DNA from 2 places in the Paenibacillus sp. JT22N15 genome. Region 2 is predicted to be linked to the other one. Evidence: riboswitches for the same ligand, from Rfam matches in the RefSeq annotation. Region 2 holds a riboswitch; the other holds the start of a gene.
What was found. Region 2 has a riboswitch for ZMP and ZTP ahead of AC50X8_RS24165 (GNAT family N-acetyltransferase). Riboswitches for the same ligand answer to the same signal wherever they lie in the genome.
Positions count from the first base shown of each region.

Region 1 (3,890 bases), on a different contig from region 2:
TCGTTGGCGATTTTAGCCATTTTTTCGAAATCAATAATGCGCGGGTACGCAGATGCACCAGCTACGATCATGCGAGGGCGGTGCTTGAAGGCCGCTTTGCGAACTTCTTCATAATCAATCGTGAAGGAATCTTCATTTACGCCGTAAGCTACAAAATTGTAAAGCAAGCCGGAAGCGTTAACCGGGCTGCCGTGCGTCAAGTGGCCGCCATGAGCCAAATTCATGCCCAGTACCGTGTCGCCAGGCTTAAGCGCCGCCAAATAAACAGCCATGTTCGCTTGTGCGCCGGAATGCGGTTGTACGTTGGCATGGTCTGCGCCAAACAGTTCTTTTGCACGATCGCGTGCGATATCTTCCACGATGTCGACATGCTCACAGCCGCCGTAGAAACGTTTGCCTGGGTAGCCTTCTGCATATTTGTTCGTCAAAGCAGAACCCAATGCTTCAAGCACAGCTTCGCTTACGATATTTTCCGATGCGATTAGCTCGATGTTATCGCGTTGACGCTGCAATTCCAGTCCCATTGCTTTCAAAACTTCCGGATCTTGTTTACGTAGATTTTCCATTATAAATGCCTCCTTAGTTGTGTGTGCTTGTTATATAGATAAGGATTAAGCATGATAGACTCGTCAGATATTTGTTCTACGGGTTACATGCTCCATCCGCCAATAATAAAATCTTTATAGAATGCTTGCGATTAATCGCATGTCCCAGCTGATTGCTCCGGAGACAAGACAACAGCATCACGGCTGGCTGCCACACCGTCCAGCTCATACACCGCTCGTACACCGCCAATAAGCTTTGGCCGCGTAACCGCCATCGTGACATGCGCCTCGCCAATGCTGCGAATCGAAGGCCGCACCGGAACCGCCACTCTGCGCAAATGCATACCGATGAAAGTATCGCCGATATCTATTCCAGCATGCGCGGCTACCGTCTCAACGAGACAGGCATCGCTGATATGCCGATACGCATAAGCCGCCATAGAGCCGCCCGCCTTCGGAACGGGAATCGCCGCAACCTGCTCTAGTCCGTAACGTTCAGCCGCTGCACGCTCGATAACGAGCGCGCGGTTCAAATGCTCGCAGCATTGATACACCGGATAAAAACCAATATCGCGGCGCACAGCCTCCACTCCAGCGAAAATTTCCGCAGCAGCTTCCAGCGTGCCTGACGTCCCGATGCGATGGCCCAGCACCTCGCTCGTACTCGTGCCGATGACGAGAAGCTGTCCAGCCCGCAGGCTGCCCGCTGCCGCAAGCTCGCGAACGACCGTCTCTACTGCGCTTGTTATCGCTATCGTTTCCTCGTTTGCTTCCATAGCAGGCGGCCTCCTTGTCTAACTAACCGTATCCATGCAAGCATGGAACAAAGCCTTCTTACTTGTTGATTTAGCTTAAGCGTTATATTTTTGCTCGATTTGGCCTACTTTATGAATGCGTCCCGCATGACGCTCGCCGCCGGAGAATGGCGTGTCCAGCCAAATACGAAGAATTTCCTGTGCAACCCCCGGTCCAATGACCCGCTCGCCCAGTGCAATCACATTCGTATCATTATGCTCGCGCGTCGCTTTGGCGGAAAATAAATCGTGCACCAGCGCGCAGCGGATGCCTTTAACCTTATTAGCGGCAATCGACATGCCAATGCCTGTTCCACAAATGAGAATACCGCGATCCACTTCCCCGTTTGCCACCTTTTCTGCTACAGGCAGTGCATAATCCGGGTAATCGACCGATTGATTGCAGTCGCAACCGAAATCTTCAATTTCGTGACCAAGCGATAGCAGAAATGGTACAATTTCGTCCTTCAGCCGGTAGCCGGCATGATCGGCGCCAATGGCAATTTTCACGTATAAACCTCCTCCACAGTATGACGATGCTGCACTTGCAATGATACTTGCGGCGCTCGGCACATGAACTCCGCTTCCGCAATTCGGCGCTTTTATTATACCTAAATTTGTCCTAAAAGACGAAAAAAGAGCATGACATGCTCTTCAGCATGCTGCTCTTTGCCCAGGCGACCGGCCGTATGTTCCGATGCTCCACCGTGGTTACCCACTTCCGTCGCCAGTCACATCGGAAACCGTATATCTGTACTCATCATAGCCGAATTTTTGTGAAAAATCAATCGGTTCCGCGCCTAAATTCGCGCTTTTACATTTGCGCTGCCACAACCATTCGCTTATTCCTGCTTTAACCGCAAGAGCAGCTGCTGCAAGCAGCTACGAATTTCCTCGGCGCAGCTTTTGTAATTACCGAGTGTTCCGCCAAACGGGTCTATAATATCAAAGCTTGGTATACGGCGCTCCAACTCCAGCAGACGATTGCGTTCGCCATCCGTCAGCTGCTGTCCCAGCGTCTGCTTCATGTGCAGCTCCGTATACAGCCGCTCCAGTTCCTTAATGTCTGCCAGTACGCCCGTATCTTGATTGACATACTCTTTGAGCGTGTGCGCTTTATCAACGGCTTCTGGGAACCATTGGAGCAGTCCTCTTTTGTGGCTGGCGGTCATCGTCAGTACGAGGTCAGCCCATTTTACCGCTTCTGCTGTCAGCGCGCACGAAGAGCTCTGATGTTCAATGCCATAACCGCGCAGCACCTCTGTCGCATGGCCGGAAACGGCCAAACCGTCAATGGTCGAGATGCCTGCCGAACGCACTTCTACTGCTACACCCTGCTGGCCCGCCATATTTTTGAGCATCGCCTCCGCCATCGGAGAACGACAAGTATTTCCCGTACAAATGAACAAAATGTGCTTCACGCCGCATGCCCCTTTCTATGTGTATCAAGCGTAAACGGCTGATGCCATCCTTTGATGGCAAAGCTTCCGTTTCGCGATGAAATATAAGCCTATTTATACATGTAAACTTATAAATTCTTATATTTTCAGAAAATAAACATTATACCGAACACCAGCAGCACCGCACCGCCGCATGCTTCGCCGTAGCCGCCTAGCTTATGGCTGACTCTTCTTCCAAGCAGCAGTCCCATAATCGACATCAAGCTGCCAAAAAAACCGAACAGCAGCACCGTCAGCATCAAATCAGCTGCGAACATGCCGAGCGTAACGCCAACGGAAAAAGAATCAGCGCTGACGCCCAGCGCGAACAGCACCGTTCCCCAAATGGTGCGGTAATCAAAGGCTTGCACATCTTCTCCCCGCAAGGAGCTATAAATCATATGCCCGCCGAGCAGCACCAGCAGTACGCCAGCAGCCGCAGTCGCTACATGACCAAGCAAGCCGCTGACGAAGCTCCCAGCGTACATGCCCCCGAGCGGCATAATAATATGAAATATACCGATAATAGCACTTAATCTTATTATATGGAGCCAGCGAATGCCACGCAGCCCGATTCCAATTCCTAGCGAAAAAGCATCCATGCCAAGCGCAACCGCCATAAGCAGCAGTGTAATAAATTGCCCTCCAAGCATATGGCTACTCCACAAAATGATCTCCCCCCACGTCCGCAAACACTCTTAACCCAACATATGCGGCAATGGGGACAAACATACTATAGCTTGTTTAATCGGTCTTGGAGATATTCTTACCCTTGTAAAGCGCCAGGCAAACCGCAAAACTTGAGTCAAAAAATCGCATGACAGGCACGATCGGTATAACCGGCACGAGCTTAATTTTACTAGTGAAAAAATAGTTCGCCGGCTTAAGCTGGTCTTGTCTTATACCTGATGGGTGCGATGACCGGCTGCCTTGAGCAGCCGATTCATAAGTGCGGCTCCGATACCATCTGGCTCGCAGCCTTCTGCCCAAATTCGCTGAACGCCAGCAGCATCAAACTGCCGCAATGCTGCATACAGGCGGTGCGCAGCCTGCTCCAGCTGCTGCCCGCTCCCGTAGGTCAGCACGAGAGCGGAGCCGTCCTCCATAACAGC
Region 1 covers NZ_JBXENV010000015.1:193,101-196,990, forward strand. Annotated here, with positions in the region: gene glyA (serine hydroxymethyltransferase) at 1-566, opposite strand, end outside; gene AC50X8_RS26100 (TIGR01440 family protein) at 698-1,321, opposite strand; gene rpiB (ribose 5-phosphate isomerase B) at 1,397-1,849, opposite strand; ZMP/ZTP riboswitch at 2,004-2,084, opposite strand; gene AC50X8_RS26110 (low molecular weight protein arginine phosphatase) at 2,182-2,760, opposite strand; gene AC50X8_RS26115 (manganese efflux pump MntP) at 2,886-3,431, opposite strand; gene AC50X8_RS26120 (L-threonylcarbamoyladenylate synthase) at 3,678-3,890, opposite strand, start outside.
Region 1: it holds a riboswitch for ZMP and ZTP, as region 2 does, so the genes downstream of both, rpiB (ribose 5-phosphate isomerase B) here and AC50X8_RS24165 (GNAT family N-acetyltransferase) in region 2, are expected to answer to the same signal.

Region 2 (3,890 bases):
GGCGGTATTTATTTTATCTGCTATCGTGATCATATTGCTCGCAATTGTTCTATCCCGTGCGCTTCCACAGCGGAAACCAACACCGTCCCTCCAATATGGGGCATTGATCCGTTCTTTAGGCTCGCTTTTGAAAGCAACGCCTATTTTGCGCCGCCGCGCCTTTTATCAAGCTTGTTTATTTGGCTCCTTTAGTTTGTTTTGGACCGTCATTCCACTGCGTTTAACCGAATATTTTCATTTGACGCAGCAAGGCATCGCTTTATTCGCTCTCGCTGGTGTAGCAGGAGCCGTAGCGGCGCCTATTGCCGGCAGATTGGCTGATCGTGGTTTGACTAAATTGCTGAGCGGCATCGCGATTGCCGTTTCTGCCCTTGCTTTTTTGACAGCCTATCTCGTCCGAGGGGATTCTTTCGCCGCTTTGACGTTACTGCTGGTTGCTGCTATCGTTTTGGATATGGGGGTGTCAGGAAATCTTGTGTTGGGCCAGCGCGTTATCTATTCGCTAGGCAGTGAGATGCGCGGACGCCTTAATGGCCTATTCATGGCTATTTTCTTCATCGGCGGAGCCGTGGGGTCTTTTTTGGGAGGATGGGCCTATGCTTATGGGGGATGGGCTTTAGCTTCCCTGATCGGTATCGCTCTGCCGGTACTTGCCTTTCTATATTACTTAACCGAGGCAAAGCAGCCATCAGGGAATGCATAAAACCTTCGTGCTTGGTAAAAAGAAATTTCTTACAGCGGAATTAAAAAATAAGGGGAAGCGCTGCTTGAACCAGTCTTGTATTGGCAAGTCCAGCGCTTCCTTTTTGTGGACCTATAACAACTCACCCTCCGGTGGATGCTATAGCAGTTCCCCTTCATAGGCGGTTACAGCTTTTTCTCATATAAATTTGCGCTCCAGCCCTCTGCATCGTATCTGCCGCATAAGCTCAAGCCTTGGCTAACATAAAAAGCGTTAAGCGACGGATTTTCCGCCATGCAATCAAGGCGCATCCAGGTTTTTCCACGCCCGCGAATATATGCTTCCGACCACGCAAGCACTTGACCGCCAAGACCTTGCCCTTTGAAACTGCGAGATACAGCCAGCCGATGCACATAACCGGCATCCGTATGAAAATGCTCTCCCCAGATCGGCTCGTAGCCCCACTCGACCGAAAAACAGCCCGCAAGCTCGCCCCGCAAGTAAGCGACGAACACTTCTTTTTCCCTAATGAATTTCTCTAAATATTCCATTGTAAAAGAATCCTCGCTCCACTGGCGCAAGCCTTTCGCCTCATATATCCAGCGGGCTGCTTCCTTGTATAAACGAAGCATCGCTTCCAGATCATCAGATGCGGCGCGTTTAATTTCAAGCTCGGCTTTCGATGCAGACACTGCCAAGTGGAGGCTGTTTTGTACTTTCTCTTCATGCCAATCATATTCAATAGTAGCTGCTGTTTGCTCAGCCCGCTCCTGACCGTGCAGCCTTGCCACGACATAAAGTGCAGCATCCATGCCAGCCGTCACTCCTGCGGACATGACGATTTTTCCGTTATCCACATAGCGCACGTTCTCAACAATCGTCACACTGGAAGGCGCAAGCTCACGCAGCAGATCAAGTGCCCGGCGATTCGTTGTAATCTGGAGTCCATCCAGCAAATTCGCTTTGGCCAGCAGCAGCGCACCTGTACATACAGATAAAATAAGTTCAGCATGCTGTGCCGTTTGGCGAATCCAGCTCGTAAGCTTCTCATTATGAATCTCCGTACGCGATCCCATGCCACCAGGAACGATTAATATATCAGGCATAGGACAATCGTCGAAGCTATGCGCTGGTGTAATCGCAATTCCGCTAAGCGTATGCAAAGCTTCCTTCGTCTCTCCAACCGTGTATACGTTAAAATCCCTATCCTTGCCGCTCGAGATGGCGAATATATCAAACGGACCAGCAAAATCAAGTGTATCCACTCTCTCATAAACTAACACCGCTACATTTCTCGTCTGCTTCAATTCGACCTCTCCTTAAAATAGAAAAGTATTTGGTCATTTGACCAAATACTTTGCCCAGGCGAACGGCTGCTATGACATATGCGCTCCACCGCAGTGCTCTGCGTTTTCGCCAGTTACGCATACCAAATAATTAATGCTAGTATAGCGGAAAGCCGTTATTTGTCAACAACTAATTCCGACTTTTTAAATCGGCATTGCATTACCTTCATGATCAACGAACATAAAGCGGCTGTCCGGCGTGCGGCGCTGCTCCAATAGCCCAATAATGCCGCGAGCGCTGTGGCTCGCATCCAGCGGCGCTTCTCCACCGCCCATATCCGTCCGCATCCAGCCAGGATGAATACTGAGCACCTGAATGCCCCGCTTTTGCAAATATACATGAAGCTGCTGCGTGAACATATTGAGCGCTGTTTTGGATATCGCATAAGGATAATCGCCTGGATAAGCATGCGTGATGCTGCCCGCTTCAGAAGAAATATTAAAAATGGCAGCGTCCTTCTCCGTTAATAAAGGCAGCAAATGCTTCACGACACGCATAGGCCCATATACATTAATATCCATCGTCAGCGCAACTTCCTTAAAATCCAGCTGTTCGATGTGTGTATTTCGAGAATTGAGAATCGCTGCATTATTAATGATTGCTCCAAGGCTCACGTTCTGCTCCTTCAATTGTGAAGCGAGCGCTGCAATGCCTTCCTCATTCGTGACATCCAGCTCCACAATCGACAGCCGCTCACCATACTTCTCAGTAAGTGCCGATAGCTTTTCATTAGTCTCATTAGGTGATCGAACTCCCGCCACAACCGCATGTCCGCGCTCCAGCGCCTCACTCGTCAACTCGTAGCCAAGTCCTCGCCCTGCACCTGTAATTAAAATGTTCATGCTCCCAGCTCCCTCTATTTAATTTCTTTCCCGAAGGAAGCTTCCGCTTCCTTAAGCGACTGCTCCAATCTGCTACGCAGCTGCACCATCCACTCCGACTCATTGTCCCACGTTTCCGCTATCGCCCTCCTTACACGAGCGTAGCTGTACACGCTGTTAAAGCCTTGGCAGCCAGGCAACATCTCCTCATCGGAATCATAATGTATGAGACCAAAATGCTTATCAGAAACCGACCACGTCTGAAAATAGCTCCTTAGCTGCTGCACTTCAAAAAACATTGCTGCTTTAACCAGCTCAGTCTCTTGCTTTAATGCAATCGCTTCCAGAACAATGAAGCCATTGTCCTTCAAATAGGCGCTAAATGCAAGCTCCGCTCACATATTTCCCTTATTTTTCTGACGAAAGAAAATATACGGGGATCACGATTTAAGCTTGACACGTTTCGTTTACACTTGTAAACTTTAAATATCGTTTACAAGTGTAAACGAATAAAATCAAGAAGGGTGAATACGATGCACGAGTCCCCACACATTACCGAGGCCGAAAGCGAAGTGATGAAGCTACTCTGGCAAAAGGAGCCTTTGTCCGCCAGTGAGATTATTTTCAAACTAACCCAACAAATGCATTGGTCGGATCAGACGATTAAGACCTTCCTGAATAGGCTTCACAAGAAAAAAGCGATTCGATTCGAAAAGTCCGGCCGGAACTACCTCTACTATCCGCTGGTTTCGCATGATGAATACTTAAAGGCCGAGAATCGTTCATTTCTGAATAGAGTTTATAAAGGAGCAGTAGGGATAATGTGCGCGAAATTTCTCGAAGAAGAGACACTATCGGATAAAGATATTGAGGAACTTCAACAAATTTTGGAGAACAAGAAGAAGCTATGAAGTATCTGGAAACGGTCTTTTCTCTTCTGTTCACTGCGTCAGCCGCATCGACGGTAATTCTATTAATATTACTCTTGATTCGGAAGCTGTTCCAAAAGCACCTTAAACCTAGAGTTATCCATATATTGT
Region 2 covers NZ_JBXENV010000013.1:149,256-153,145, reverse strand. Annotated here, with positions in the region: gene AC50X8_RS24170 (MFS transporter) at 1-703, shown strand, start outside; gene AC50X8_RS24165 (GNAT family N-acetyltransferase) at 868-1,989, opposite strand; ZMP/ZTP riboswitch at 2,035-2,116, opposite strand; gene AC50X8_RS24160 (SDR family oxidoreductase) at 2,173-2,871, opposite strand; gene AC50X8_RS24155 (hypothetical protein) at 2,886-3,221, opposite strand; gene AC50X8_RS24150 (BlaI/MecI/CopY family transcriptional regulator) at 3,384-3,761, shown strand; gene AC50X8_RS24145 (M56 family metallopeptidase) at 3,758-3,890, shown strand, end outside.